Regions from separate parts of the Flavobacterium sp. CSZ genome, predicted to be linked through region 2. Evidence: riboswitches for the same ligand, from Rfam matches in the RefSeq annotation. Region 2 holds a riboswitch; each other region holds the start of a gene.
What was found. A riboswitch is a leader RNA that binds a small molecule or an ion and turns the genes downstream of it on or off. The one in region 2 is predicted to bind cobalamin.

Region 1 (10,945 bases), on a different contig from region 2:
TTGGGTAGCAGAAACCATTTCGAAATTTTTAATAAATCCGCACAAACCTTTTATTCTGGCACTTTCGAGGCCTGATCGCCATAAAAACCTTCATACCTTGATTGAAGTTTACGGTAAAGACAAAGAACTGCAAAGCATTGCCAATCTGGTGATTTTTGCGGGAATAAGAAAAGATATTTCGAAAATGCCGGAATCTGAAAAAGATGTTCTGACAGATTTATTACTATTAATGGACAAATATGATTTGTACGGAAAAATGGCAATTCCGAAGAAACATGACGTCGAAAATGAGGTTTCGATTATCTATCGTTATGCAGCCGAAAAAAGAGGTGTTTTTGTGAATTTGGCTTTGCATGAAAACTTCGGTTTAACCGTAATTGAATCGGCTAGTTCGGGTTTACCTGTTGTGGTAACCAAGAACGGCGGACCATCAGAAATTATTCCGACTTGTCAAAACGGAGAATTGGTAGATCCGCTGGACGAAGACGAAATCAAAAAAGCATTGCGAAATATTTTAACCAATGAAAATAAATGGAAATATTACTCGAATAACGGAGCAATAAATATTCAGAAACATTACAGTTGGTTAAGTCACGTAAACCAATATGTAGATTTAGTCAATGAAAATTTATCATTATCATCAGGTTCAGGAATCAAAAAGCAGCATTATCCTAATATTAATATCGAACGATTAAAACGTAAGGTTGAGCATTTATTTGTTTCGGATATCGACGGTACATTAATAGAACCAAAATTAAACAATCCCGGCTTAAAAGAATTAAAAGAACACTTGATTAATCGTACCGATAAAATGGCATTCGCACTGGCATCCGGACGAAACTTAGCTTTGGTAAAACAAGTGATCGACGAAGAACAGTTTCCTTTGCCGGATTTTATAATTTGCTCTGTAGGAACCGAAATTTATTATACAAATGGTAAAGATTATATTTTAGACAAAGGCTGGGCTAAATTTTTGGCTGGTCGATGGAAAAGAGAAGATATTGTCAGCCGTTTGAAAGAAGTTGCGTGGTTACGATTGCAGGAAGAAGAAGCGCAAAACCCTTATAAAATATCCTATTATTATGATAAAGAAAAATACGATCACGAGCAATTAATCACCGTTTTAGGCGCTGGATGGTACAAAGTAAATATCATCCCGAGTCATGGTGAATTTCTTGATTTTATCCCAAAAAGAGCTTCAAAAGGAAATGCGATTAAATTTTTATGCCGTAAATGGTCTATTCCTTTATCGAATGTTATTGCGGCAGGAGATTCAGGAAACGATATCGATATGTTCAGAGGCGCTGTAAAAGGAATCATCGTAGGAAATCGTAGTGTTGAATTGGCTGATTATGAAACTACAAAAAGTATTTATGTGGCCAAAGATTCAGCTTCTTCCGGTATTTTAGAAGGATTAAAACATTATAAAATAATTAAATAAATAACAGATGTTGGTTATCCTTTGAGATGTCCGGATGATCGTTGTTTTTAGAAAGTTTCAAAGGAACGATTCATATTGTAGCAAGGGATTTTAATGCCTTGAAATGTGGCATTTAGACTTCGCTCAGGATGACAAAAATGACACAATATGTTCAATAATAAAATAGGTTAAATATGTATTCAGGTTCAGGATTTAGTAATTGGGAAATAGGAGACGTTGATGTATTTATAGATGAAAGCGGAGTGCATCATTTATTTCATCTTATTATTCCCAATCACGATTATATTGCGCATGCAGTATCAAAAGATGGTCTTTCTTGGAAAAGAGTAAAAAATGCCTTGTTTGTAGGCGATCCAGGCGAATGGGATGATGATATGTTATGGACAATGCATGTTAGTAAAAACTCTGACGGAGAAGGTTATGAGATGTATTATACCGGTTTAAAGCGTAAGGACAAAGGAGTTACACAAAAAGTAGGAAGGGCAGTTTCGCCGGATTTGATTCACTGGACAAAAGACAATCAGTATGGTTTACCGCTAAAAAGTGATGCTCCGTATTATGAAAGCCGGGATAATAATCCGCGTGAATGGCTGAGTTTTCGGGATCCTTATAAATACCAGTTCGAAGGCGAAGATTATTTGCTGATTTGTGCCCGAAGCGCAGTAGGACCAACCTATAGAAGAGGTTGTATTGGCGTAGCAAAACGAGAAGAAAAAGGTTTTGTACTGCAAAAACCATTGCATGTGGCTTACGTTTATGATGATATCGAATGTCCTTGCGTGGTAGAAATAAAAGGAATGCATTATTTGCTGGGTTCCATTCGCGAAGATATCAAAGTGCGTTATTGGTTTTCTCCGGATTTTAAGGGAGAATACCATGCTTTTCATAATAATGTTTTAATGCCACAAGGTAATTATGCAGCAAGAATTGTAAAAGAGGGCGAGTATTATTTGATTTATAATTTTTACTTCGTTGGCGGAAATGTCAACACTCTTCGTGTAATTCCACCACCAAAACAACTGGATGTTGATAGTAACGGACGATTATTATTAAAAACCTATCATCATTGGAGAACACTTTACCAAAGAACTATTCACCATAGAAACTTGCCTGTTCCGGTGCCTATTTTAGGAAATCCGTCGGCAAATTTTGAGGTAGAAAATGAAAATAAATGGCGAATTGGCTGTCGAAGCGGATACGAAGTTTTTTGTTTTGATAAACCTTCTGAAAATTTTGTCTGGGAAGGAACGCTGGCCGTCGAAGGAATGGGAAAAACTGGTTTTGTGATCGAATGTGACGAACAGGGAACGGCCTATTATATCTCAATTGATTTTGTAAATGGTTTTGTGCAGTTTAGAGCCTGGGGATTTAATGAAAAAGATGTAAAAAATAATTTTGTTTTCGAAAATATTCAAACCAATCAATTTGAAATTGTAGACAATAAAGAGATTTATTTTAAGATTATTCGTTACGGAAATTATTATGAACTTTCGATCAACGAAATCGTCAAACTAACTTTACTGGATTACAAATACAGCGAAGGTAAAATTGGTGTTTACGTATGTTCAGCAATTGTTTCTTTAAGCGATTCAAAAATTCATGTCATTCCAGAACCGGAGAACGAATATGCAACCGCAGATCCTAATAAAGCAATTGATGAGTATAATAAAATAGCTCAATAATTAATGTACTTTGACAGATTGTGATGGGGTTACTTAGAATTAGTATCTATAATACTTTTTACACTATGAATAAAAGTTTCGGTATTGTGAATTTCGCCTTTTATGTAAATGTCATACTCGGTTAATTTAAACTGTTCCAGCATATCTTTTTTAAGATATTTTATCATAGACTCAAGACTTCGGGTATCGTTTTCGTTTTGTCTTTTTAATTCACGTTGTTTGCTTTCCAGGTAAGCTAAAGTTCTTTTTAATCTTAGTACATTAATATTGTCCAAACTTAATATTCTTAAAATTTAATAAAAAATAGCGATAATCAGGAATAAGATAAAATTCAATATTTTTCCAAAAACGTACCAGTGAATTGAATTTATCTTATTACAAGACTATCGTTTGAGGTAATTACGTAAAAATTGAATTTTTAGTTTTGAAATATAAGGCAAAAAATTTAAAAAAATAGACGGAATTATATGTTTTTTTTAGATAACCGTTTGAAAGACTATTGTTTAAAGGTTAAAATTGTAAGAAGATTTTACTTCTTTTTTATTTTAAAACTTTTCAAAAAATAAATAAATTGATTTGATTTTTTTAATTTTAAAGAAAAAAAATAAACAAAAAAGCTGCGTTTTTCCTGAAAAGAAAGACACAGCTTTTTTATATCATGAAGACTTTATTTTACAACAGTCGCTTCGAGTTCAACTTTTAAAGTCTCAAAAAGACTTTTTACTTCCAGTAAAGTTGTCGCTTGTTTCATACCATGTTTCGCCACCCAATCCTGAATAAGATTAAAATGTGGCCAAAGTTCATCAGTCGCAGTAGTATAGATATTCAACCGAACAATTCCGCTGCATTCATATCCGGCTTCCGTAATGACTTGTTCCAGATTTTGCAATGCCAGTTTTATTTGCGATTCCATGTTTTCATTACTGGAGATTCCGTCAGCACTTATCGCCGTTTGTCCCGAAACATATAATGTTCCTTGCGGATTTTTTACTTCAATTGCTTGTACATAACTGCGTTGATTTTGCCATTCCCAAGGATTAAATTCTCTTTTTTCCATTTGTTTTCCTTTTTTCGTTTGTGTCAATACAGGCATCGTAGTTAATAATAGTAATACTAAAAGGCTTGCCGTTTTTTTCACGATTACAGTTTAAAATTGTAATACAAAATTGATCATAACGGCTGGAAAGTACTCGTGACATTTTTCAAGATTTTGATGTGAGAATTGTCACATCAGGAAGATAATCGACTTAATGTTTCGCGCGAAACGCCTAAATACGAAGCAATAAGACTTTTAGGAACACGCTGCAGGAGCGAAGGATATTGTTTTAATAATTGGTCGTAACGCTCTTTAGAGTTAGAAGTCTGCCAGGAAACAATGCGGCGTTGAGATCCCAGAAAACCAAAAGTGGCTTTCTCCAGAAAAAAGCGTTCCATTTTCTGCAAGCCGTTGCATAGGTTTTTATAATCTTCAAACGAGCAGCAAAGTACTTCAGTATCTTCAAGGCATTCTAATGACATTGTAGCTTCAGTTTGGGTAAAAAAGGCGTAGTAATCACTTTCCCACCAATCTTCCATAGCAAAAGAAACAACATGCTGCTTTGCTTTTTCATCAGTATATACCAATTTTAAAAGTCCCGAAATGATAAAATAAGAATACTTGACAGAATCACCTTCCTGAATAAGAAACTGATATTTTTTAAATTTTTTGGAAGTAAAATGAGAAGACACAAAAGCAAACTCTTCATCAGTAAGAGGAATTATTTTTTCTATATGTTCTCTAAGTTGATTGTGCATAGTAGCATCCAAAGTTATTGAAATTTTAATAAAAGAGAAGCTTTTATTATCGATATCAATTTTGTGGTTAGCATAAAATATAAGAAAATTAAATTTAGGAAGTAGATAACGATTTAATAAAATTAATAACAATTTCTTAAACTTTTGTTTATTAGTGTGTTGATAAATAATGTTTTATAAAGCGATTTTAGGAACATTAGTAACGAATTAATTTTTATATTTGAGAATGAATCAGAGTCAAATAATTTAAAATATTTACAAATGGATAAAGCTATAAAACTAAAAGTTCGTAAGGAGTTGGATAGTCAACAACAGTTGAATATTATTAAATTAAAGGGTAGTTTAATCTCTAAAGGCTATACCGAAATTATTCATATCCTCGATCAGGATGATGAGTTTCATATCAATTCTTTCGCAACTCCTTCTGAAACTACAAATGAAGTCCAGGAATTTATCAAAGCATTTATCTACAAAGAAAATTTGGCAGATACCATAACAATTTTTAGATAGTAAAATATTTATTGCTTATAAAAAAAAAATACATTTTATTAGATCCTTCATTTCTAATCCTATTTCAACTATAACCCAAGTTTTCAACCTTGGGTTATGTGTTTTTAGAACCCAATTCTCCAAGCCTCAACGATCGAAATCGTTGCCGATCTTACAGCTGTATTTTGACTCAAATTAATTTGGCAAAAACTTGCTTTTAAGTTACTTGTGTTATTAATGACATTTTTGTTAATTTATTATTAAAAATGTAATTTCGTTACGTTGTACTTCTTTTTATAAAGATAATCATATCTTTACGTCAGATTTTGGTCTGTTTTCTTTAGAAAAATAAAAGAAAATAGTTAAAAGGGAATCAGGTGCAAATCCTGAGCAGACCCGCTACTGTAAGTTCTATATAAGTCTTTAAACGTTACTAATGCCATTGTTCGCCGCGGCGAATGAGAAGGTTGTTTAAAGATGGAACAAGTCAGGAGACCTGCCATAATCACATAGTTTAAGGCTTTCGTGGAATAAAGTCGAACAACAAAAATTGACCTGCTATTGCATAGTGGGATTCTCTCTTTTTGCTTTTTGATTACTACATCCGCGAGGTTTATTTAATTAAATCAGTGATGTATAATACAAAAAAATTACTCTTATTATTTTTCTTATTTATTGCTCCATATTTGATTCATTCGCAAGTATCTAATGACAGTTTGCGTGTTTTAAAAGAAGTTATTCTAAAAGGGAAACCATATCAGGAAGTAATTCCCGTACAAAGTCTTTCAGGAAAATTACTGGAGAATTTAGCAAGCCATAATGTTGCCGATGCATTGAGATATTTTGCAGGAATTCAAATTAAAGATTATGGCGGTCTCGGCGGACTTAAAACGGTCGATGTACGTAATATGGGTACACACCATGTAGGTGTTTTTTATGATGGTATTCAGTTAGGTAACGCGCAAAATGGAGTCACGGATCTGGGAAAATATTCCTTAGATGACATGGAATCCCTAACCTTATATAATGGACAGAAAAGTGAAATTTTTCAGTCTGCAAAGGATTTTTCAGCCGCTTCGACCATTTATTTAAGAACAAAACGTCCTGTTTTTGTTGGTGATAAAAAAACAAATTTACTGGTAAGGTTTAAAACCATGTCTATCAACTATTTCGATCCTTCTTTTAGATGGGAACAAAAACTGAGCGATAAAGTCAGCATGAACGTTAGTTCTGAATACATCAAATCAAACGGACAATACAAATTTAGATACAAAAGAAACAATCTCGACGGATCAGTAGCCTACGATACCACTGCCACCAGACATAATAGCGATATAGAAGCATTACGATTTGAATCCGGCCTTTACGGAAAAATCAATAATGGTTCCTGGGATGCCAAAGTGTACTATTATGATTCAGATAGAGGAGCACCCGGAGCTATTGTCGAAAATAAATTTTCAGACGGTTTCAGGCAATACGACAAGAATTTTTTCGCACAAGGAACTTTAATCAAGGATTTTACCAAAAGATATAAGTTTCAGGCCAAAGCAAAATATGCTTACGATTACACGCACTATGTGGCACGAGATACCACCAATATATTAGGCGAAACCGTAACCGAAGGCGCACAATCTGACGATAGTTACTACCAGCAGGAATATTATTTCTCAGCCGTAAACATGTACAGTATATTGTCGAATTGGGATGTTTCGCTATCTACAGATTTTCAGTACAATAGATTAAATGCAACCAGAAAAGGAATAAATACTCAATTTTCTTTTCCGCAGCGTTATACAGCATTATTTTCTTTGGCAAGTTCTTATCGATATGGTGGTTTTAAAGCTTTGGGAAGCGTTGTGGGAACTTATGTTCAGGAAGAAGTGCGCTACAATGCAAAAGCCCCGGATAAAAAAGAATTTACACCCGCTTTATTTTTAGGCTACACACCTTTTAAAAATTACGATTTTAATGTGAGAGCATTTGCAAAACGTATTTTCAGAATGCCCACTTTTAATGATTTGTATTATACAATGGTTGGTTCGAGTACTTTAAGACCTGAATATATGAACCAGTACGATATTGGTTTGACTTATAATTTACTGGTAAATAAAGGATTCTTTGATAAAATATCTTTTCAGGTCGATGGCTATTATACCAATACTAAAGATAAAATCGTAGCAGCGCCTACAGGAAATTTATTTCGCTGGATGATGACCAACATAGGGCAGGTAAAAGGTAAAGGAGTAGAGTCTGTCGTGAATATGGGCATGCATATTGGCAAAGTAAATTTAAGTACCAACTTAACGTATACGTATTCTGAAAACAGGGATTTTACCAAATTTGCCGGTCTTGAATTGTCCTCTTATGGAGACCAGATCCCTTACACCCCGTGGCATAGCGGATCCGGAATATTGAACGCTGAGTACGAAACATGGAACTTCAACTACAGTTTTGTATACGTAGGAAAACGTTACAATGGTAATGTCAATAATATAAAAGTCAACGAAGTCCAGCCTTGGTATACACATGATCTGGCAGTGCAGAAATCATTTGCATTTCAGCATTATAAAATGAAAGGCGCAATAGAACTTAATAATGTTTTCGATCAGCAATACGAGGTAATTTATAATTATCCTATGCCGGGACGCACAATGAAATTTATAATAAGTATCGAGCTATGAAAAAGATCACAACAAAATTAGTCCTCGGTTTATTGATAACCCTTGCTTTTGTTTCCTGTCGGGAAGAAGAAACCATTTTTCCATCTTCGGATAAAAATGTTGCCGCGCCAAGAAGCGATGGTAAAATAGAAGGTTTTTATCTTCTTAACGAAGGTAATATGGGAATGAACCGTGCCAGTATCGACGTATTCAGTTATAGAACAGGAAATTATACCACCGATATTTATTCAGAACGAAACCCGACAGTTGTAAAAGAATTGGGTGATGTTGGAAACGATATTCAAATCTATGGCAACAAGGTTTATGCTGTAATTAATGTTTCCAACAAAGTTGAGGTTATTGATAAATGGACAGCAAAACGCATCAAAAAAATAGACATTCCCAATTGTAGATATGTCGCTTTTTATAAAGACAAAGCTTATGTAAGTTCTTATGCAGGTCCGGTTGCCATTGATCCCAATGCAGAAATAGGTTTTGTGGCAGAAATCGATACGACATCATTAGAAATAAAAAGAAAAGTAAATGTGGGTTATCAGCCCGAACAAATGGTGGTACACAACGGGAAACTTTACGTTGCCAATTCCGGAGGTTACAGGGTTCCTAATTACGACAGAACCGTATCTGTAATCGATCTTGAAACTTTTACCGAAATAAAAAAGATAGATGTAGGGATCAATCTCTACAGCATGGAAATCGACAGCAGGGGAGATATTTATGTGAGTTCCAGAGGAGATTATTACAACACGCCCTCGAATCTTTTTGTGATTGATACTAAAACAGATGAGAAAAAAATGCAGCTCGATATGCCGGTTTTAGGAATGTGTCTCGTTGACGATTTGCTCTATTATTACAGTGTATCATGGAGTTACCTCACCAATAGTAATAAAGTGACTTATGGAATATTAGATACAAAAACAAAGAAAGTAATAAGTGATAAGATTATTACAGACGGTACCGAGAAACAAATCATGATTCCGTACGGACTTCAGATAAATCCTGAAACCAAAGAAATTTATATTACTGATGCACAAAATTATGTGGTAACAGGCTACATCTATTGCTTTACGCCCGAAGGTAAATTAAAATGGAAAACTACAGCAGGGAATATTCCTGCACATATTGCTTTTATAACTAAAAATTAAAATGAAAAAAATGTATCACAACTTTTTAAAACATTTTCGATTCGCAGTGCTTTTATTAGTATCACTAACACTTACCAATTGTTCTGATAGTGGATCGAATGACGATGATAACGGCGAAACTACTGTTGAAAACGAATATAGTGTACAACGGTCTAAAATAATATCAGTTACGGCACATAATGGCTTAAGTACAGAGGCTAAATTTACATGGAGCGTGACAAAAGGACCGTCAGAGAATTATGCGTTTTCTGATGTTACAGCCAAAGAAACCTTATTCGCTGCGACAGACGTTGGCGTTTACGAACTTACGTTACTGATCAATGATCAGGGAATGATGCAAACGCAAAAAGTAAAGGTAAATGTAACCAAAGAAACAAAGGAATATAAAACCTTTATTGACAAGGTATTTGAATTTAAACCGGCACCCGGACAGTTTATAAATGATTTACCGGCAGCCAATGACGGAGAAACGACCGAAAGAATTTTGGACAGAGCCAATACATACCTAGCCAAGAAAAACGGAGATCTTATTTCGCTTGGAGCATTTGGTGGTTACATTGTTTTTGGATTTGATCATACCATTGTAAACATAAAAGGGAAACGTGATTTTAGGGTTTTAGGCAATGCTTTCTGGGCAGATGCCAATCCTAATCCTGATACTTCAATGCGCGGAGGCAGTAGTGAAGCGGGAGTTATAATGGTTTCTTACGACAAGAATAAAAACGGACTTCCGGATGATGAATGGTACGAAATAGAAGGTGCCGGACACAACATGGAAAAAACGATTCATAATTACGAAATCACCTATTACAGGCCAGATCCTAATAAAGCACCCGTTCCCGGAGGCGGAACCGGAACTGTACTTTTTACTGATATAGAATACATCTACTGGAAAGACAATCAGGGTAAAGATGGTTATCTGGCACAAAACAACGCCTACAATCACTCCTTAGATTACTGGCCAAAATGGCTTAAAGATCAGCCAAGCCTCACCTTTAAAGGAACAAGATTACCCGACAATGCTGTTGATGAAAGCGGAACCGGAAGCTATTTTGTTCAGTATGCATTTCTTTACGGATATGCTGATAATGCACCTAACAACGACGATGATTCTGCTATAGATATTGATTGGGCAATTGATAAAAACGGAAACAAAATTCACCTTCCGGGAGTAGATTTTGTAAAAGTGTATAATGGTCTCAACCAACAAGCGGGATGGTTAGGCGAAACTTCTACCGAAATAATGGGAGCAACAGATTTGCACCTTTTGGGAGAAAATATTCCGACCAGAAAATAGAATAATTAGAATGTTAAATTAAAATTATAATACCAAAAACCATGAAAAAAAACCTTACCCATTTATTATTAATTGCCTTTGCAGCCGTGTTTACTGGTTGCAGCAGCAACAATGATGATGATAAAGCTGAAGAAAAGATCGCAGTTACACTTCAGGAAAAATACGAAACATCGACATTTAGTGTTGTAAACATACCGGCTTTTGCCGAAACTACCAGCCCTGTTTACCAATGGATATTGACTAAAAACCCGGTGAACCAAAAGACGGATTCTATTGTAGGAAATACAAAAGACCTGCGTTTTGTAGCCATTTATGCTGGAGCTTATGAGCTTACTTTAAATGTCACTTCAGGAGACCAAAAAGGCAGCAAAAAAACAATCGTAAACGTAACTAACGAAACTAAAAATTACAATCCGTAC
Region 2 (10,945 bases):
GCAACGAAGGATCAGAATTACAACTTACTAAAGTCAGTAATACTAAAAGGGCTGAGGTAAAAATGTTGGTTTTCATCTTATTTTTTGCCTTTAGAGGCTTTTTTTAGATCAGAACCACCAGGAAGTTGCATCTTATCTGTAAGTACTGAAATTTCGTTGATATCAAAATTACCTGTTAATGATAATAAAACAGTTTCGTCGTTTTTCGCCCCGTCAACGTACATTAATAATTCTCTTATTTGAGAATCTGATGCTCCTGATTTTACAGATATTCTAACGTTTCTCCCGCCATCATTAATTCGCATTAATTCTTCTAATCCTGCCGTTTTTACATATTTGTCAGCAGAGGCTTTCATATCAGCTTCAATTTTAGGATTTTTAGTAGTAAACACTTTTAAGTTGTCTAATTTTTTAATGAGATTAATGTACTGTTGTGTTTCTTTATCAGAGGGATCAGCTTTTACTTTGCTCATTAAATCAAACATTTTTTTGTTTACAATTACAGAGGTTACATCGTCCTGACCATCAAATTTGTCAAATGCACCCTGTGCATAAAAAGTAGTGGTAACGAATGCGAAAACTAGTGTTATGATGAAATTTTTCATTTTGATTGATGTTTTATTGTTTAAAAATTTTATTTTTTGATTGTTCATATTCCTTAATGTATTGTACACTTCCAATACCTACATTAACATTGCTTGATAATAAGGCTAAAGCTTTTTGAGTTGCTGCTAATGCTTCTTCCGGATTATCATAGGTTCCTAGTTCTGTTTGCGCTACAGCCAGAGCTGCATTTTTTTCGCTTACATAAAAATAGGTTCCAACTCCTAATAAAACAACAACAGAAGCCGCTATCGATAACCACGCCACATTTCGTTTTTTAGTTTTTAGTGGTATGTCCTGCGTCGATTTTTGTTCTTTTACCTGAGAGAAATAACCAAATATAGGTTTGTATTGCTTTAAATGCTGCGCAACATTTGGTGAAGAAAAATAGTCTTTTAATTCTTTTTCCTCTGCAATACTGGTTTCTCCCTGAAAGTATTTTTCTAATAGATCTTCTATTTTATTGAATTCCATAACTGTGTGTGTTAACCATTGATTCTCTAATTTTTTTTCTCGCTCTCGAAAGTGCTACCCGAATAGCCGTTTCATTCATGTTGACAATTTTAGCAATTTCATCAAATTCATATTGTTCAACATCGCGTAACTGAATTAATATTTGTAATTGCTCGGGCAACTGACTTATAATTTTCTCCACCCATTCTAAGCTATTCGAATCCTCTAATTTTTTATCCAACTGAGGTTCCCGGTCGGTATAGTTATTATGTACAATTTGAAGATTTCCTGCTCTTTTCGATTTTAACTGATCCAGACAATAATTTTTTGTCATTGTCATCGCTAGTGCCTCGACACTATTATAGCTGTCTAAATTTTCTTTTTTATTCCATAATTTAACTATTACTTCCTGCGTAGCATCTTCGGCCTCTTCTGTACTGGTTAATAATCTTTTTGCCAGACGAAAAACTTTGTCTTTAAAAGGATTTATTAATTCTATAAACACATTCTGATTCATAAAATTGGTTGGTTATTCGTTAGCTTATATAGTCAAGACGAGGCACTATTATTTTTGTTACAGCAGAGTATAATTTTTTTTATAATAAAAAACACTTTAAAAATATCATAGTTAAAACTAAAGATACTATTTTTACGTTAATACTACATAGATACCTACTATATGAAAACAATTTTAAAGGGCGTACTGTTATTATTTTTACTTGCTTTTTCTTTGCAGTCTTGTGAGGATCAGGATGATGTTGCCGCTCCGGCTGATTTGCAGGTGAATGATTTTATTTGGAAAGGCTTAAATCAATACTATTTATGGCAAGCCGATGTACCTAATTTAGCCGATGAACGTTTTAATAATAATCAGGAATTATTAAATTCTTTTTTACGAGGATATTCTCAACCGGAAGATTTATTCCAGGCTTTATTAAATAAACCTATTAGCAAATTTCCAAAAGGTCAGGCAATTGATCGCTTTAGTTGGATTGTATCTGATTATACTGTTTTAGAACAGGAACTTCAGGGAACTACAAAAAATAATGGTGTCGACTTTAGATTAAGTTATAAGCCTAATAGTACAACTGATTTAGTGGGTTATGTACGTTATATTATTCCTAATTCTGATGCTTCAGGAAAACAAATAAAACGTGGAGATCTTTTTACAGCAATAAATGGAACTCAACTTACCGTTTCAAACTATCAATCTCTTTTGGCAGCCGATAGTTATACTCTAAATATGGCTGATTTTAATGGTACAAGTTTTGAATCTAATGGAAAAACAGTTTCTTTAGTAAAAACAACTTTAGACGAAAATCCTATTTTTATCAATAAAGTGATTACTTCAGGTAGTCATAAAATTGGTTATTTAATGTATAATGGTTTTTATGCCAATTACGATGCGCAATTAAATGCTGCTTTCGCCGAATTGAAATCGCAAGGAATTACAGATCTTGTTTTGGATTTAAGATATAACGGCGGCGGTTCTATACAAACTGCAACGCGTTTGGCAAGTATGATTACAGGTCAGTTTACGGACAAGATTTTTGCTAAGGAAAAATGGAATGCAAAAATAAATGCAGCTTTTGAAATTGATAATCCGGAATATCTAAATAATCGTTTTGTAGACAAAGTAGATGGAGCGGCAATAAGCAGTTTAAACTTGTCTAAAGTATATATTCTAACTACTACAGGTACAGCTTCTGCGAGTGAATTAGTTATAAATGGTTTGGTGCCGTATATTTCAGTAGTTCAGATAGGGGAAACAACAGTGGGTAAAAACGTTGGTTCTGTTACTTTATATGATTCTCCAACTTTTGGAAAAGCAAAAAGAAATCTAAATCACAAATACGCTATGCAGCCTTTGGTGCTAAAAATAGTAAATGCTGCTGATTTTGGAGAGTATACAGATGGATTAAAACCAACTTATGAACAACTAGAGCGTATTACTAATCTGGGAGTTTTAGGTGATACATCAGAACCGTTATTAAGTGTTGCTATTTCGCAAATTACAGGAGCAACGGGTAAAAAAGCGCAACTGGATAAAGGTATTGTTTTAAAGAATTTTACAGATACCAAAGCAATGGATGGTATCAGAAATCAGATGTATGTTAAAGATGCTCCGGAGGGACTTTTAAGATCATTAAAATAATAAACATAAAAAAGGCTTTCAGAAATGAAAGCCTTTTTTTATCCAAAATAATAAACTAATTCTATTCTTAGATTAGTTGTTAAAGTAAAATCCGTTTGGATTAACACCTACGCTAAATTCATTAGCAAGTTTTCCTGTTAGAGAATAGATATAAATATCTCCATTATCTACATTATTTACTTTGTCTGCAACATATATCTTGCTATTTTTTACTGCTAGTCCATAAAGTGAGGTAACCTCAGTAGCCTTGAAAATTGGAGCAGTTGGTAAAGCTGTAGCGCTTGTAGCAAGAGAGTAAATATTACTGTCAATAGTGTAATATAATTTATCGTTTTCAATATCTAAATATCCAGGATGTATTACACCATCAAAACTAAGAGTAGATGTAATAGTATTACTGCTTAAACTAACTTTTACTAATTTACCAGCTGTTTGTGTGGGAGCATAGTAAGGATATCCTTCGCATAAAATATACAAGCTTCCATTGTCTTTTACCAATCCTCCAGGCATATCACCTACCACGAAGTTAGTCACTACCGAGTTAGTTGCAGCATTAATTACAGTTAATGAATTTCCGAAGTTGTAACCTCCTTTATGAGTTACATAAAGTTTACCGCCGTTTTCAATTATTTTTTCAGGTCCTTCAACTACAGGAATTTTAGATGTTATAGTGTTTGTGGTAAGGTCGAGAATCCCTACGTAATCATCATTTGGATCAGCTCCGTCCCCCCAGTTTGTAACATATCCTTTTCCGTTTGCAAAAGCGATATATCTAGGGGTTTTGATGTTTGCAGTAACAGTAGCGATGCTCTTGAAAGTATATCTGTTTACTACTTCAATTTTATTAGAATTATTTACAACCAGGTAAGCGAAGTCTCCATTAAAACCGATGCATTGAATAATGTCATTTGTTGTTTTTTCAGGATTTAATAAAGAAAAAACATTGTTTTCAATTTTTAAATCATCTGATAGATAAGATACATTTCCATTCGATTTAAGAAATTGACCTTCATTTGCAATAAATAATCCACCTTCGTAATTTCCGCGAGGTTCTGGTGCAGTATCATCATTATCGCTGCTACATGACACGAAAAATGCCGAGCTTATTATGACAGTTAAAAATAGTTTGTTAAATCTTTTCATCGTATTTAAAAATTAAGGTTTATGTATATTGTATAATTTCTTCCCGGCATTTGTCTGTTGGTAACGGGTTGATAATTTTCATTCCAGATATTTAAAGCTTGTATGCCAAGTTTATAACTGTTCTTTTTTCCAAAATCGTAATCAACACCAATATTCCCAATATTATAATCTTTTACTTTACTCGCAGGATTATTAAAAGGCGTTGTATAAGCATCTCCGTTGTATAAGTATTGAAAATAAGAAGATACTTTTTTCCAATTATAAGAAACCGATCCTGTTAGTTTATGGTAAGGAACGTAAATCAATTGCTTGTAAACAGATTCTCCTTTTATTATTTGTTTACTTTCAGAAACCGTATAAGCGTAAGTTCCGTTAACGGTAAAATTGTTGTTTCCTATTTTGGGTCTCCATTCTAATACTATTTCGGCGCCATAAGCTCTTACTTTATCTGTGTTTTCCGGTGACCAGGCGCCACCGCTTCCTTCAGTCGGAACCCAGCGTAATAAGTCTTTGATCGAATTATAATAGGTTGTCAGAGAGACAGAAAAATTCTTTGTAAAAAACTCATTGCCAATTTCTGCCTGATAAGAAGTTTCACGTCTTAGATCAGGATTACCGCTTCCTTCCCAAAACAAATCATTATATGTAGGCATTCTGAAATTTTTTGAAGCGTTAAATTTCACACGATAAAAATCAGTAAATTGATAACGTGTTCCAAAAGAAAACAGGAATGGATTCCCGAAATTATCGGTTACTTCCTGGCGTATGCTGGCATTGTAATCCCATTTTTCAGTAACTAAATGACTTAACAGCAAACTAGCCGAGCCAACTTCTCTTTTTGCATTATCGATGCTCGAACCATATCCTTTATTACGACTGTAATCGACAATAGTGTTTAGTTTGATTTTATCATTTACATCAAAAGCCAAATCATATTTTATGATAGAAGTTTCAACTTTTCCATAGGTAAACAGTTCAGAATTTATATTGGCAAAATACTTATAGGACTCGCCAATATGTGCCAATTTCAATTTTGATGTAAAACTATTAAACAGACTTTCCCATTCTAATAAATTTCGGGTATTAAAATCGTTGTACTTTGTTTTGGTTTCTGTGGGTGTGATTAAAGAAAAATGACGCTCTGCATCATAAAACTGGCTGTATGCTTTTATGGTATTTTTAGCATCTATTTTATACCCAAAAGTGGTGTTCATGCTGGTGTTATAATACTCACCATTTATGTTTCTCTGATCTGTTGTGCCAGGATATTTAAAATCATTATCAGAGCTATTTCTGGAGATATTGACCTGTAAACTATATTTATCAGAAGATGCGTTGATGCGATAATTGGCACTCAAAGTATTGTAACTTCCCAGGCTAAAAAATACCTGATTAGAGAATTCGTTTTTAAATCTCAAATCATTATTAAGGTGAATGCTTCCGCCGATGGCACTGCTTCCGTATAAAACACTTCCTCCACCAGCTTTCACAGCTATAGAATTAAAATCCCTTGTTCCGATGGTGTTGAAATCCGTCTGACCTAAAAATTGTGAATTAATGTTGATACCATTCCAGATAACAGCAGTTTGTGCTGCAGTAGTTCCCCTGAAAGAAGGTCCGGATGTCATACCAAAACCATTTTCCTTAAAATAAATGACAGTATTGAAATTTAAAAGAGAAGTTAAAGAAGAGGCGTTTTTACTGATAACGGAATCATTTAATACCTGAACCAATTGTGAGGCAGAGTACTTTTTAAGATTAGCGTCTGAAACGACAACTTCTTTTAGTTTATTAATAGTATCATTCTGCGCCATAATAATTTGGCACAGCAGCAATAAACAAAATGCGAAAAGTTTTTTTAAAGTCATAATTTCTAAACTCTTTTTCCCGAGAGCTTGATATTTGTTACAAAGGCAGGTCTCCTGGCTTGCGTCTTGTTGTTTACCTTCCCATTCGCCGGGGCGAGCAGTGGTATTAGAGTTAACAACAAACATTCTTTTTAGAACTAAGCTTACAGTTGCGGGTACAGCTCAAGATTTTGATTATTACTTGATTCCCTTTTAATGTGTTTTGAAATAACACAACCTTAATTGGTTGCAAAGATAAAGTTAAAAATATCGAATTTTCTAATTTGTTTGACTATTAAGGATAAAATTTAAACAAAAAGGTATTTAAAGTGCTATTTTTATTACCTCACCAAAATCTACTTTGTTATTAAAGGTATCTTTTAGAGGCAACGAAGTATGATGACATAAAATACTACGTATTACTCCTGCGTGCGCTACTATAATGATAGGTTTTGTTATTTCTTTTGAAATTTGAGATAAAAAAATCCCCACTCGTTCGTGTAATACAACAAATGATTCGCCATTTGAAACCCTGATATTTACAAAATCCTCCATCCAGGGATTAAGTTGCTCCGGCGGAATTTCATTCCAGTTTTTCATTTCCCAATCGCCAAAATTCATTTCCATTAAACGATCTTCTTTTTCAAATGCAATTGTTTTAATATGATCCTGAATATATTCAGCTAAAATGACACAACGTTTTAGTGGACTCGAAAAAATTATTGCTTCAGGAGGTAATTGCGAAACGATATTTTCAAAAACAGATTCAAAAGGTTCTGCCAAATCTACATCAGATTGTCCGTAACAAACTCCTTTTTCGCAAATCGTTTCGGTATGACGAACTAGATAAATTTCCATATCAAAAGAATACTTAAATAATAAACAACCTCGCAAACCTGTTGTGTTGCGCCAAGACAGTCTCCAGTATAACCATCAATCCATTTCTGGAAATAACGTGCAAGAAAAAATCTTGCTATAAAAACAGGAATTAAAGCCAAAAGGAATTTATATTGAAAATAAGAGAAAACGAAAAGAGGAAGTAATCCGAAGAAAAACGAACCGAAAATTTCTTTCCAGCTATGGTTTTTTGCAATAGGTTTACTTTTACTCGAAGCATCGTCTCTGGAATATTCATGCGTAAAAATAATAGAGATGGCAGCCAAACGGCTCAAAGCATGAGCAGAAATAAACAAAATAAAAACCTGAATAAGTGCAATAGAATTATCTCCTTTAAAAAGCGAAACAGATTCTGAAAGCAATTTGAATTTTAATAAAAAAAGCAAAACCAAACCAATAGCTCCATAAGCACCAATCGCGCTGTCTTTCATAATAATCAGGATTTTTTCTTTGGTCCAGCCGCCACCAAAACCATCACAAACATCTGCAAAGCCATCTTCGTGAAAAGCTCCGGTAGTAAGAACAGAAACAATAAGGGCAAAAATTACCGCTGTTTCTGTTGAAAGAAAAAACGAAAAAAGATAGAAAGCCAGAAAAGAAATGCTCCCCACAATCCAGCCAATCAAAGGGAAATACCGAGTGGCTTTGTTTAAATAATCAGGATGATGGTCAATGTTTTTGGGACAAGGAATTCTGGTGTAAAACATTAAAGAGGTAAAGAAAATATGTAGTTCTTTTTTCATTTAAGAATTGTGATTATATATTTACGATTAGGACTGCAAACTGAAACTGCAAACTGCGACTTTTTTCATTTCCTGCTAACCCCCGCACTTTCAAAACTTGCCATATCATTCAAAAAAGTTTCAGCCGATTTTAAAATTGGAAAAGCAATTGCACATCCAGTTCCTTCGCCCAAACGTAAATCAAGATTTAAAATAGGTTTTGCATCTAGGTAATCAAGAAGTTTTTGATGCGCTTTCTCGGCAGAGCAATGACAGAAAACGGCGTTATTTTTAATGTCAGGATTTATTTTAAAAGCAATCAAAAATGCGGTGCTGCAAATAAAGCCATCAACTAAAATTAGCATTTTATTATCAAAAGCGGTCAACATTCCGCTGGCGATTTGTATAATTTCAAAACCTCCAAAATAGGAGAGCTGTTGTTTTAATTCGGCTTGACCGGAATAATTTTCAATCGCTTTTTTTAGAATATTTTGTTTCTCAAGTAGTTTTTCATTTTCGACTCCAGTTCCTTTTCCAACACAATCTTCGATAGGTAAACCCGTTAAAAGGCTCATTAAAACCGAAGCTGTAGAAGTATTTCCAATTCCCATTTCGCCAAAACCAATACAATTAGAACCGGTTTTAGCAATGTGCTCAACAATCGATTTTCCTTTATCGAAACACAACTGTAATTCGGTTTCGCTCATAGCAGGAATGTATGAAAACGACTGCGTTCCTTTTGCAATTTTCGCATGAATTAAATTCGCATTGGTGGGGAAATCATAATTTACACCAGCATCTACAATCGATAATTGAATGTCATTCTGATTACAGAAAATATTTATCGCTGCACCACCTTCGAGAAAATTACCCACCATTTGTCGGGTAACATCTTGCGGATAAGCACTCACGCCATGATTGGCAATGCCGTGATCTGCGGCAAAAACCACAATATTAGGATTTGTTATTTTTGGATTCAGAGTTTCAAAAACCGTTGCCATCTGAAAAGCCAGCTTTTCCAGAGTTCCTAAAGAACCAATAGGTTTGGTTTTAGAATCTATTTTTTCCTGTAAAAGTCTAGTGAAATCAGGTTTTGGTTCAGCTGATTTTTCAACTTTTAGATTAAAATCTAAAACAGGAATTTCGGTAACGTTTTTAATTTCTGTACAAATCGGAGCTTCAGATTTTTGTTTCCAATGTAACTGCTGCAACATAGGTTGATTATCGTAATTCGTTGCTGGTTTTCCAATACAGAAATAACCCAAAGGTTCTATATTTTCAGGTAAATCAAGGATCTTTTTAAACTGATAATAATCTAAAATCGAAACCCAACCCATGCCGTAACCCTGCTCTGTAAGCGAAAGCCAGATATTTTGGGCAGCGCAAACCGAACTAAATTTTACCGCTTCGTTACTGCCTACAGTCCCAATCGTAAACTGATTGAGAACCGATCGATCATAAGCAATAATAAGCCCGATTGGTGCTTCTTCAATCGCTTCCAATTTCAAGGATTTATAGTGCTCCTTTTGTTCCGGATTATCGGTAAGTTCCTCTGCTTTTTTATTGTAATCTAAAAACAGATTTTTTACAGCCGTTTTAACTTCATCAGATTTAATGATAAAATAGCGCGTAGCATCAGTCAAACCAACAGATGGTGCCCAATGTCCGGCCTGTAAAGCTTTCTCTATTACTTCATCAGGAACTTCATCGGCAGTAAAATGTCGGGTATCCCGGCGCGATTTTAAAATATCATCTAAGTAGCTCATTATTAAATTCCATTTTTTTTAAATTCCAAATATGTGGAAAATTCCAAAATATAAATTCCAAATTCCAACTCAATATCAATGACAATTTCAATGTCAATGACAAAAAATTATTTTAATGTGAAATTTTAATATTTAAGTAAAGATAAAGTATAGCGTTGGAATTTGGGATTTTAAAATTTGAGATTTTTTATTGACATTGACATTGATTTTTGAAATTGCCATTGTCAGCCTTTTATCTTAACCGAAATCCCTGAAACCATCAAAACCACCTCATCAGCATTAGATGCCAAAAACTGATTCATCCAGCCTTGCAATTCGGTAAATTTTCTGCCAATATGAGTTTCGGCATGAACACCCATTCCAATTTCGTTGGTGACAATAATTAGTGTGGCATTTTTTTGATTGGCAATCGAAAGAAACTCTTTTTTAGCTTCGTCCAGACTTAAATTCACATCATATTGATGATCTGTAAAAAAGTTGGTCAGCCAGAGCGTTACACAATCGATCAAGGCTATTTTTTCGGTAAAATCAATTTTACTTAAATACTTTTCCTCTTCAATATTCGTCCATCGTTCATCACGTTCTTGTTGATGGCGATCGATTCTGTTCTGGAAATCAGTATCCCATTTTCTTGCCGTTGCCACATAAATCGGTGAATCTGAAAGTTGTAAAGCCAGGTTTTGCGCATAGCTGCTTTTTCCTGATCGTTCGCCTCCTGTAATTAAGTAAATCATTATAATTGTGAATTGTAAGTTGTAAGTTGTGAATTGTTATGGCGTTCCCTACGGTCGGGCTATCCGCTATATCTTTTATTTTTTAAAGAAAAAAATAAAAAGATACCGCTGCTATCCCTAACGCAAAAGACCAATAGCATTAAAAAAAACAGTTATAAATTTATAACTAATAATTCATAACTCATAACTTTTAATATGGGCAATGACGACAATCATTTCCGCAGCAAGAGCCTCTTTTTAGATGAAACCATGTTTTAAAAACATAATTGCCATTTTCAATATAATAATCGATTCCTTCAATTAATTTTTCCTGTTTGGATAAAGTTATAGCTTTGTTTTTAAGCGCTTTTTGAGGTGTAATCGTTTCTACATAAGCATCAATTTTGTCTTCGCAAGCTTCTTTAAAACAAACCGGGCAGAGGCAATCGCCACCTTCAGAAAGATTAAAAATAGGAGGAAAATCATTGCACCAACATTTGCTTTCTGCTGAAATATCTCCACAAGTAAAAGAAGATTCGCAGCTGGAACAAACTTTTGTTTTTATGCTATTCATAGGTTAAAAGTGGTATTTGTTGCGTTTTGTAAGAATAAAGGTAAATAAAAAAAATAGAAATTGCGTTACCTT
Region 3 (10,945 bases), on a different contig from region 2:
TTACCCAAAGTGCGCTAAGATTTTCACCTGACGTTATGCTGAGAAAACGCAAAGTTCGCAAAGCTTTACGATAAAAAGCTTTGCGAACTTTGTGTTTTTTACTTTGCGATCTTTGCGGTTAATTTTTTTTTCGCTTAAATCTGGTTCCGAAAAAAAACTATTGATGAAACACCGAAACCGCAGGGAAATAATATCCTGAATAATTTACCGATGCTATTTTAACTCCTGAATCGGCGTTGAATAAATAAAGATTATTAATAGAGAAATTAACCCCAAAACCTTCATTTAATGTATTCAGTACCAAAGTGTTTTTCTTTCGATCATAACCAATTCCTGCACCATATAAGATATTTGAATTTGTTAAACTAATAAAAGGTTCCGCCAAGGACTCCGGAGTTCCTGTGTATTTATAAACTTCTTTACCACCGCTAAAACTTCCGTTTTTAGCAATAAAAATATCATTTTTAGCCGCTGTAATAGATCCCGGATGCCATGCTCCCCAGCTTCCGTAAGCCTGAAAACCTAATGCGATTTCTTTTACTTCAAGCGTATTCGAATCTATACTTATAAGTTTTTTACCTCCTGCTGCCCATACTTTTTTATCATCGGTAACTGCAAATCCTAAAACCATACCCGGAATAGTTTTTTCGATAGCCAATGTCGAAGCATTAATAACAATCACTCCTTTTGAAGCAGACAATGCAAAAATATAACCGTTAGACTTAACGATATCTCCTACCTGACCGGTAATACCATCGATTTGCCCATTTACCTCCATAGTATTAAGATTAAGCTTAAATATCCCTTTACTCGAAGTCAAAAGAGCTTGATTTTCATCAATACCTACTACTGCACGCCAGTCGTTTCCGCCTTTAGCCACGATTCTTTTTTCTTCTTTAAGAGAATAAGCATCAGCAACTACAACTGGTCCGCCAACTTTAGAAACTAAAAATAGTTTTTTATTGATGATCGTTCCAAATTCTAATGTAGACGTTGCCGGTTTTAGATCCTTATCCGGATTTACTTTTACAAAAACACTGTCTTCCACGGCTTTTGTATCATATCTGTAAAACCCTACCGTTCCTGTTCCGTGACCAAACCATCCTTCGTTGATCATAAAGAAACCGTTTTCATATGCTCCCCATGCATGAATATTATAAGTTAGAGAAACGTTTCCGCCATCATTTTTGGCTGTCATTGTAATTTTAAAATCGCCTCTTGCTTCCGGTTTAAAGATATAAGTAGAATCAGATCCTACTACTTTTCCGTCTACGGCCCATTCAAAAGAAACATTCTTTCTATCGGCTAATTTTGAGCTTAATTGCAGCGTTTTTCCAATGGTCAAAGTATCTTTTAACTGCTGTTCGCCTTTTATTACAGGTGGAGCTGTAAAATCATCATCATTATTACACGAAATTGTCAGCAGCATCAAAGAGACGATTGCAATTAATGGTTTGGAAAAAAATTGGTTTTTCATTATTAAATATTTAAAAAATTATATTACTTAAATCTTTAAATCGAAATACAATTTACCTGGACAAAAGCGGTATAAGCACTTTTGCAAAAGCAAACATCTTGTACAACGATACGTTTTAATGATTTTTTTAATGAAGAAAAACAATGAATCGCATAGAAAAACATCTCGAAGAAAATTGTTTTGACGATATCATATTTGCAGAAAAAAAAACTCATAAACTCTATTTTTGGCTTACGAGAATAGAATAACGAAACAATACATGATCACACAAAGTGAAAAGTATTGTTCTTAATTCAAGCTTCAATCCCCGAAAGCTATTTATTACTATAAAAATGGCAGGTCTTCTGACTTGCTCCCTACACCCAGCCTTCCCTTTCAAAATGAAAAGTGACGTATTAAAGGGTTTCAGTTAATGAGCTTACAGCTGCGGGACAGTTTTGGATTTTCACCAAATTCCCTTTTAATGTCAATATTGCATCAATATGACAACCATTTTCTGTTCTAAAATTTGAGCTGCAAAACTAGTGTTTTCTTTCGTAACAAAGCAACAGTCCTTTATTTTAAAGGCTTTGACCATTGCTGCAAACTATAATTTATTTCGATTTACAAAGCTTTGACTTACCGAATAAATGTTAAATCAACAAATAAACATCATTTGTTAAAAAAGTATCAAATAAATAAAAAATTATCTTTTATATTCGTGAAAAAATATTTAATACTCTTAATTGTCATCAAGTATATAAATTAGTTTATGAGCAAAACTTCTACAAAAGGCATCTGGAAAGTAATTTCGGCCTCATCAATGGGTACTATGATTGAATGGTATGATTTCTATATTTTTGGGAGTTTGGCCGTTGTAATTTCAACTAAATTCTTTCCGAGTGATAATCCAACCGCTGCCTTCTTATCGACTTTGGCCACTTTTGCTGCCGGATTTGTCGTAAGACCTTTTGGCGCTTTATTTTTTGGAAGACTCGGAGATATTATTGGCCGAAAATATACTTTTATGGCTACCTTATTATTAATGGGGGGTTCTACTTTTTTAATAGGCTGTATCCCGAGTTATGAAACGATTGGTTTTATGGCTCCATTATTAGTATTGATTCTGCGTTTATTACAAGGATTAGCGCTTGGTGGAGAATATGGAGGCGCAGCGACTTATGTTGCCGAACATGCTCCTGTGGGACAAAAAGGATATTGGACTTCCTGGATTCAAACTACAGCTACAGTTGGTTTATTTATTTCGTTAATGGTTATTCTGGCGACCAAAAATGTACTTTCGTCTGAAGATTTTGATTCCTGGGGATGGCGGGTTCCGTTCTGGGTTTCGATTGTTATGGTGGGTGTTTCTTATTTAATTCGTAAAAACATGGATGAATCTCCTGTTTTTGCCAAAGCTAAAAAAGAAGGTACAACCAGTACAAATCCTCTAAAAGAAAGTTTCGGAAACCGATACAACCTGAAATTCGTGTTACTCGCATTATTTGGGGCCACAATGGGACAAGGTGTTGTTTGGTACACCGGTCAGTTTTACGCTATGAGTTTTATGAAAACCGTAATGAATATCGATTCGTCGCAAGTTGATGGACTATTAGGAATTGCATTATTATTAGGTACTCCATTTTTTATTTTCTTTGGATGGCTGAGCGACAAAATAGGACGAAAATATATTATGATGGGCGGAATGCTTCTTGCGATTTTGTTCTACAGGCCTATTTACAAAATGATGTACAATACTACAGATGTAAACTACAAAACAGAACTTACTCAGGCCACAAAAGAAACAATCGAGGTTAATAAAGACAACGATTCTATTTATACTACACACAAAGAATATAGTGATGGAACTTCTTTCTTAGAGAAAAAGACGCATTTTTCAGGCAAAAAAGAAGCTCATATTACTACTTCGATTACGATCAATTCAAGCGATGAGTGGACTTTAATTTTCTTAGTTTTCATTCAGGTCTTATTTGTTACGATGGTATACGGACCTATTGCGGCATTTTTAGTCGAAATGTTTCCAACAAAAATCAGATACACGTCAATGTCTTTGCCTTATCATGTTGGTAATGGTATTTTTGGAGGTCTGCTTCCTGCTATTTCGACATATTTTGTAACTCATGCTAAAGGAGCCGGAAAACCGGACTTTTATCTCGACGGACTTTGGTATCCTATTATTATAGCTTCAGTCTGTTTTGTAATTGGAATGATTTACATCGATAATAAAAATAAAACCAATCACCTTTAATATTATAACTATGAATACTATCAAACAAATTTTAGGTGTTTTGTGGATTATCCTTGCAGTTGCAGCGGCATATTTTTGCATATTCGAATTTGGCTTACCCAAACTCTTGTCTGACCAACAAGATGATTTAGTATTTGGAATCATCATCCTTTTTATTCTTACTCCTCTCATTGTTTTAGGATTGGGAACTTTTGGCTATTTTGCCGTAATTGGAGAATACAACAAAGAGAAGTAATACAAAATTACATGAGAAAAGGGCTGTCTATTAATATAGAGCAGCCCTTTTTCATTACTAACCAAACCAAAAATTTTAATCTGTTAGAGATATATTTTAAACCTTTATTTTTTAACAAACTTCATTACTTGCGTTTTACCGCTTTCATCCAAGGCTTTTACAATATATAAACCCGTTTGTAATTCGCTTACGCCAAATTGAAAATCAACGTTTCTATTTGAAGCGAAACTTTTAACCAATTGTCCGGAAATTGAATAAACCTGAACTTTTGTAACAGCAGTATTTAAAGTAAAATAGTCTGAAACCGGATTTGGGAATAAATTCACCGCATTTCCTTTTTCAAAATCTTCAATGGCTAAATTCGCTGTTTTGTTGCCATAAATTCTATATTCTCCAGCAGGTAAATTTATTGGTGCATTTATATCCGCAACATTTATAGTCGTATTATCCATTAAATTATACCACGTTCCTGCATACGGAAAACCTGTTGAAACATTTTGTGCTGTAACATCAAAATTGGCCAGAATTAAAACATCTTTTAATTGTGCCGAAGCCAAACTGGCATTGGTTATTTTAATATTTAATGTTAACGAATTAGAATTTGGAATTGTAGAAGTTCCTAAAAATACAGGTTCTGTTTTTTTAAGCGTGATCATTTTAGCCCAATCGTTATAAATTTTATTACGATTTGAATTTCCTAACCAATTGTTTACCCATTGAGGCTGTGGTTTAGTATCTAATTTACAATCTCCTGAAATGGCATCTGAATCTGTATTTACAGAATTATTATTGCAGGTAAAAATTGAATTTTCCCAACCTAATTCCCCAAAATGCCAAATCATTTTTGGCCCCGGAACCAACAATGAAACAGCTCCAATTGCCGACATTCTGGATAAAGCGGTATCTAAAGTTTTCACATTATAAGTCCCGCCTGAAGCACCATATTGTAGATTTTTATACATCAAACGTTCTTCGTCATGACTTTCTGCATAACCTATTAAACGATTTGCGACAAACCCACGATTTGCACTTGACATTTTCGAGATATTACTTTCAGTCGCATATCCCATAGACAATTGATTATACTCTTTTGTCATTTTTCCCCACATCATAATTCCTTTACTTGGCGTTTCAGAAATTTTATAATCTGCCCATTGTTTTTCTTCGGTTTCGGTTCCCAAATGTTCAAAAATGGTGTAATGTGTCGGGTCTAAACTCCATGAATAATCAGCATATTTCTTTAATATATCTACCCTATCCTGCTGATAAGCATTGGTACAGGCTTCATCTGCGGCAGTACAAGCTTGTGTAAAACCTTTCGTTAAATCCCAACGGAAACCATCAATTTTATATTCCTGAATCCATTGTTTAATTACACGTTCTACATAATATTGTGTTTTTACCGATTGATGATTAAAATCTTCTCCAACACTAAAAGTATGTTTGGCTACTGTATTAAAATAAGGATTTTCAGCTGTTGGCGCTCCAAATCCATCACCATCAGGATCGTTCATCCACATTCTCACCATCGGATTTCTGCCAAAAGCATGATTCAATGCAACATCCAGAATAACCGCAATTCCGTTTTGATGACAAACATCAATCAGTTCTTTTAATTTATCTGATGTTCCATAAAATTTATCCAATGCCATGTGGAATGACGTATTGTAACCCCAGCTCTCATTGCCTTCAAATTCCATTACCGGCATTAATTCGATAGCATTTATTTTTAATAATTTAAAATATTCTATCTTATCTATTAAACTTTGATAACTTTTACCCGAATCAAAATCACGAACTAAAACCTCGTAAATTACCAATTTTTCCTTTTCAGGTTTTGTGAAATTAGTTATTTGCCAGTTATATGGCGTTTGTCCCGTTTTAAGAACTGTAACTTCAAAATTTTGTCCTGTTGGATAAACTGGCATATTTGGATAAGAAGCTTCAGGAATAGAAGGGTCATCGTAAGGAGATAATACCAAAGTTGAATACGGATCAGCCGTTTTTACCAAGGAAGGCGAGTTTGCAATTGGATTAGTTTTTACCACCCAATATTGATACGTATTATTTACACCGGAAACTAATCCGTTTAATTCTAACCAAAATTTTCCGGAAACAGGATCTTTTTTCATGGCATACGCCGATGAAGGCTGCCAATTATTAAAACTTCCGGCAACGTAAACAAAATCTTTTAAAGGTGCATCCAGAACCAAAGTCGCTCTTGTAGCATCGGCCGCATTATAATTAATTCCATCTACTAAACCTGTTGGCATTGCCTGCGAAACCGTATTTGGGTTTGCTATTACCGAAAATTTCTTTACAATTGTAGTTCCTGCCTGAGTAACAGTCAGCTCGTAACTCTGATTATTTGTAACACCAATATGAGAATAAGAATAGCTCACGGTACTTGTATTTGTATTAATAACGGTTCCGTTAGCTTTTAAGGAATAACTTGCCACACCATTTGTATTTGTCGCAGCAATATTAAAATTATATCCCGATGCTATAATTGAAGCACTATTTTCTACCGGAGAAGTCAATGAAACCTGAAAAGAACCAACTTCGATTAAAATATCCTGTGATTGTTTAGTACCTGTTCCGTCTTTAGCTTTAACAAGAAAACCTATTTTCCCAATTCCGTTTCTATTAAAATATACCGATGGTGTAAATGTTTTTGTATAAGTATCGGTTGCGGAATTATAAGTAAACTTACTTGCTTCATTTGATGCAGTCCAGGGTCCGTTAGAAGGAGAATCCATTTGAGTGGTATCATTTACATCATAAGACCACGACCAAAGATATAATGCATTCCCAATAACTCCCCAGGTACTTTCATCAATACTTGTACCATTAATAGTAATGGTAATTGGTGTCGTATCTTCAAAAGTTGAAGGGCTAATGGAGTAAGTTGCCATTTGTTTTTGTGCAAAAGCAACTACTGCCATCAATAAAAATATTGATAGTAAAGTTTTTTTCATAATGTGGTTGGTTAGTTAGTTTATAAAAAAAGGCTATCATAGAGACAGCCTTTCTTTTAATTATAACAAAACGTTAGTTTTTTGTAATGGTGTATTTTTTTGCAACAAAATCAACAATGATTGTATAGTTTCCTGCAACAGTAACTGGAATGTTAGCACCTCCGGCTTCTAATGTTAAATCATTACCATTATCACCATAGTTAGTGTCCCATTTATCGTCAAGTCTAAATTTGTAATCTCCAACTTTCAACGGTCCAGTGTACGAATATGTTTTAGTTGCTAAATCATACTCTAAATTAGTATCCGGATCATCCCATCCATTAGGAGTTGCAGAACCAATAAGTCCCCAGTTGTCCCATGCAGAATATGACGTAATAGCTAATTTAATAACATTTGAGTACTGAGCAATGCCTCGCGCACCAACATACGACTTAACACGAATGTCTGCATCTTGAGATTGAAAAGCCGTTAATCCGGCATTTACCGCTGCTGCATTAAGTTCTCCGCTTGTTACGACTACTTTATTTGTTGTAGTTACAGAAACGACAACCACATCTTTGAAGTCTGTTCCTGATTTTGCCATTTCAACCTGATAAGTTACCGGTGTCGACTCACCTGCATATTGTGCAGCATCCCATGTAAAAGTTGCAGCTACTTTGTTAGGTTCTGCTTTATCAAGAACATAAACTGATCCTTCAGCAGGAACTGCTAATACAGCCGCTTTTGTTGGCGTAACTACAGTTAGATCATCATCTGAATCACAAGCTGTAGCTGATATAAATAACAGTGCAAATGCACTTAGTTTTAATATATTTTTCATATTTCTCGTATTAAGATGAATAACCTGGATTTTGTGTTAACTGTGGATTTGCCTGTAACGCAGTTGTAGGGATTGGGTACAAGTTGTAAGTTTCAGGAATTGCAACTCCATCTTTTACTCCACCTTTCCAAGGCCATAGGTAAGATCCTCCAGTAAATTTTCCAAATCGAATTAAATCCTGTCTTCTGTGTCCTTCAAGATTTAATTCTCTACCTCTTTCTTTCAAAATAAAATCAAGATTTAATTCTCCCGCATTTATTTCTCCCGCATGCGATCTTGTTCTTACTTTATTTACATATTCTAAAGCTAATCCAGCAGAACCTCCACTTGCTCCTCTTAAAACACATTCAGCATACATTAAGTAAGCATCAGACAATCTAAATAAAGGAAAATCTGTGTTTGCAAAACTTGTTGCATTTGTAGGTCCTACAAAGTTTTTGTTTGTGAATTTTACACTAGGATATCCGTCAGTCCATTTTTTATAATCATTCATCTCATAAGAATGTCCTGTAGTAAAGAATAATTTTGCTCTGTCATCTGGAGAATCAACTAAGTTTCCGTTATTAAATAATCCGTACCATGCTTTAGTAGCTCTGTGACCAGTCCAAGCATCAATAGCACCATAATTATTAGGATTCATTGTTTCTGTACTAAGGTTTCCGTTAATGATATAAGTTGTATTACCATAACCCTGACTCACTACAGCATCTGCAATTAAAAAATAGATAATTTCCGGCGAAGTATTATTATCTCCTGAAAACACACTTCCAAAATTTGGCGCAAGAGTATAACCACCTTCATCGATTACTTTTTTAGAGTATAATAAAGCATCATCATATCTTTGAGTTCCTGTATACACTTCTGCATTTAGGTATAATTTTGCCAAAAGCATTCTTACTACATTTTTATCTGCTTTACCGTAAGATTTTGTTGCTGTAATAGTACCTTCAACCTCTTTTAATTCAGATTCTAAAAAGGCAAAAAGCTCTTTTCTTGTTGATTCTTTTTTTGGAGTCGTTGTATTAATATCAGCTTCGGTTGTAATAGCTCCTTTACCAAAACAATCTATAAGATAGTAATAAGCTAATCCTCTTAAAAAACGCAATTCTGCAATATGATTTTCTCTGTTTGGAACATCTACTTTCGTCGTTTTTAAAATCTGAATTAAATTACTTGACTGAGATATCGTGTAATAAGCTCTGTCGTATAAATATCTAAAGAATTTATTATTTGCATTCCACCCACTTGTTGTAGTTAACTGATCTAAACCATCATCTCCCCAACGGTTTTTCATACCATCTGCAGAGAAATCCTGTAAGTTGATGATACTTCTTAAAAAAGCAGCTTCTCCAGCATCTTTTGTAGTAACATCTGTAGAACTTGGACCATCAGGACCTGAAAGAGCAAAAGTTCCGTAAATTTTAGAAACTAAACCGTCTACAGCATTTGGATCCTGCTCTAAAAGCTTATCCAAAGTCAATTCTACTTTTGGTTCTGTATTTAAGTCATCTACACAAGCAGTGAATAAGAATAGAACCAAAGCAGCTCCTATAATCTTAAATTTAAATTGATTCATCTTTATATTTTTTTATTAAAAGTCTAAATTCAGACCAAAACTGAAAGTTCTTGATCTTGGATAGAAATTATTATCAATTGCATTGAAATTCTCCGGATCAACCCCTGTATAATTGGTTACAATAAATACATTATTAGCTGAAGCATACAATCTTAAAGTAGCACCTTTAATTGCTTTGTCAAAATTATATCCAAGAGTTATGTTCTGACAACGTAAAAAGCTTGCATCTTCTAAGTAATAATCAGAAAATGGAACGTTTCCGTTTATAGTTTGAAAATCAAATTCAGTATTCAAAACATTCGTTAAACTAGTTGAATTTGCAGGCAATGCTTTATCAATAAATCCAGACTGAAGTTTTCTTGCATTGTATACTTTCCCTCCTATTTGACCATTGAAAGTTGTTGATAAATCAAACTGTTTGTACGAAGCTGTTAATCCTAAACCATACGTCCAGTTTGGTCTTAAAGCCACATAATATCTGTCACCATCATCGATAACACCATCTCCGTTTTTGTCAACAAAAGCATTTTCTACCGGTTTGTTGTTTGAATCATAAACTTGTTGAAATACCCAAGCCGAGTAAGGTTGTTGACCAACAGTATTGTAAGCAATCTTTTGTCCTGTTCCTACCGGAATGTTCGATGCGTTATCTACGTTTGTCGTTCTGTTATTCAAATCTGTAATTTTACCAATGTTATAAGCAATGTTTCCATTTACAGCTAAATTGAAATCATCACTATTGATCACTTTTACATTTAAGTTTCCTTCAACACCTTTATTTTTCATGTCTCCAACATTAGCAACAAACTCATTTGTTAAAGCTTGTCCAGGAGCCGCTGAAACTACAGAAAGCAAATCTTTTGTATATTTTTGATACGCATCGATACTACCTGTAACAATACTTTTTTCAAAAAGATCAAAATCAATACCTACGTTATATGTAGTTGTTTTTTCCCATGTTAAATCCTCATTATAAGGTTTAGCATAATAACCATTTACTCCAGGAATATAAGTACTTGAGGTACCAGTTGGCGCAAATAATGCACTGTAAGGATAAGAACCTGCAACACCCGTTATATCTTGTTGTCCTGTAATACCGTAACCTAATCTTAATTTTAAGTCTTTAAAGGTTTTAGAATCTTTTAAGAATGATTCGTCTTTCATTCTCCATGCAACACCTGCTGCAGGGAAATAACCCCATCTTTTATCTTCTTTAAATAAAGAAGATCCATCTGCTCTTAAAGTAAACGTAAATAAGTATTTGTCTACTAAATCAAAATTTGCTCTTCCAAAAAACGATTGTAAGTTTCTCTCGTTATAGTATCTGTTATTAGCATTATTCGCTGGGTTTGGAGTTAATTCTCTTAAACCGTTTACAGTACTATACCTGTAATTTTCCTTAGTTCCGTCAGTTTTAAAGTTTTGATAAGAATAACCTGCCTGAGCATCTACTCTGGTTACAAATCCTGTTAAACTTTTGTTGTATACAAAATAAGCATCTAATGTTTTATTTGTAACGGTTTGATCTTCGGCATAATTTAAACCTGGATTAAACACATACGTTGGAGGAGTTGTTCCGGCAGAGTTGTCTAATTGATAAGTCTGAAGAGC

Region 1: it holds a riboswitch for cobalamin, as region 2 does, so the genes downstream of both, IRZ78_RS01910 (TonB-dependent receptor plug domain-containing protein) here and IRZ78_RS11950 (TonB-dependent receptor) in region 2, are expected to answer to the same signal.
Region 3: it holds a riboswitch for cobalamin, as region 2 does, so the genes downstream of both, IRZ78_RS24645 (DUF5074 domain-containing protein) here and IRZ78_RS11950 (TonB-dependent receptor) in region 2, are expected to answer to the same signal.

What each region holds. Positions count from the first base shown of each region.
Region 1 is NZ_JADKPQ010000001.1:452,339-463,283, reverse strand. It holds gene IRZ78_RS01940 (HAD-IIB family hydrolase) at 1-1,441, shown strand, start outside; gene IRZ78_RS01935 (glycosyl hydrolase family 32) at 1,615-3,123, shown strand; gene IRZ78_RS01930 (hypothetical protein) at 3,153-3,398, opposite strand; gene IRZ78_RS01925 (RidA family protein) at 3,791-4,180, opposite strand; gene IRZ78_RS01920 (Crp/Fnr family transcriptional regulator) at 4,354-4,917, opposite strand; gene IRZ78_RS01915 (hypothetical protein) at 5,179-5,427, shown strand; cobalamin riboswitch at 5,717-5,925, shown strand; gene IRZ78_RS01910 (TonB-dependent receptor plug domain-containing protein) at 6,039-8,087, shown strand; gene IRZ78_RS01905 (DUF5074 domain-containing protein) at 8,084-9,229, shown strand; gene IRZ78_RS01900 (cell surface protein) at 9,240-10,526, shown strand; gene IRZ78_RS01895 (hypothetical protein) at 10,568-10,945, shown strand, end outside.
Region 2 is NZ_JADKPQ010000009.1:38,390-49,334, reverse strand. It holds gene IRZ78_RS11980 (DUF4252 domain-containing protein) at 1-76, opposite strand, end outside; gene IRZ78_RS11975 (DUF4252 domain-containing protein) at 78-605, opposite strand; gene IRZ78_RS11970 (hypothetical protein) at 619-1,077, opposite strand; gene IRZ78_RS11965 (sigma-70 family RNA polymerase sigma factor) at 1,064-1,573, opposite strand; gene IRZ78_RS11960 (S41 family peptidase) at 1,736-3,211, shown strand; gene IRZ78_RS11955 (DUF5074 domain-containing protein) at 3,284-4,354, opposite strand; gene IRZ78_RS11950 (TonB-dependent receptor) at 4,360-6,168, opposite strand; cobalamin riboswitch at 6,249-6,458, opposite strand; gene cobC (alpha-ribazole phosphatase) at 6,526-7,059, opposite strand; gene IRZ78_RS11940 (adenosylcobinamide-GDP ribazoletransferase) at 7,044-7,841, opposite strand; gene cobT (nicotinate-nucleotide--dimethylbenzimidazole phosphoribosyltransferase) at 7,907-9,586, opposite strand; gene cobU (bifunctional adenosylcobinamide kinase/adenosylcobinamide-phosphate guanylyltransferase) at 9,811-10,320, opposite strand; gene IRZ78_RS11925 (DUF5522 domain-containing protein) at 10,511-10,873, opposite strand.
Region 3 is NZ_JADKPQ010000031.1:42,551-53,495, reverse strand. It holds gene IRZ78_RS24645 (DUF5074 domain-containing protein) at 158-1,477, opposite strand; cobalamin riboswitch at 1,794-1,986, opposite strand; gene IRZ78_RS24640 (MFS transporter) at 2,229-3,725, shown strand; gene IRZ78_RS24635 (DUF6814 family protein) at 3,736-3,960, shown strand; gene IRZ78_RS24630 (alpha-amylase family glycosyl hydrolase) at 4,065-6,938, opposite strand; gene IRZ78_RS24625 (SusE domain-containing protein) at 7,012-7,758, opposite strand; gene IRZ78_RS24620 (RagB/SusD family nutrient uptake outer membrane protein) at 7,769-9,334, opposite strand; gene IRZ78_RS24615 (SusC/RagA family TonB-linked outer membrane protein) at 9,350-10,945, opposite strand, start outside.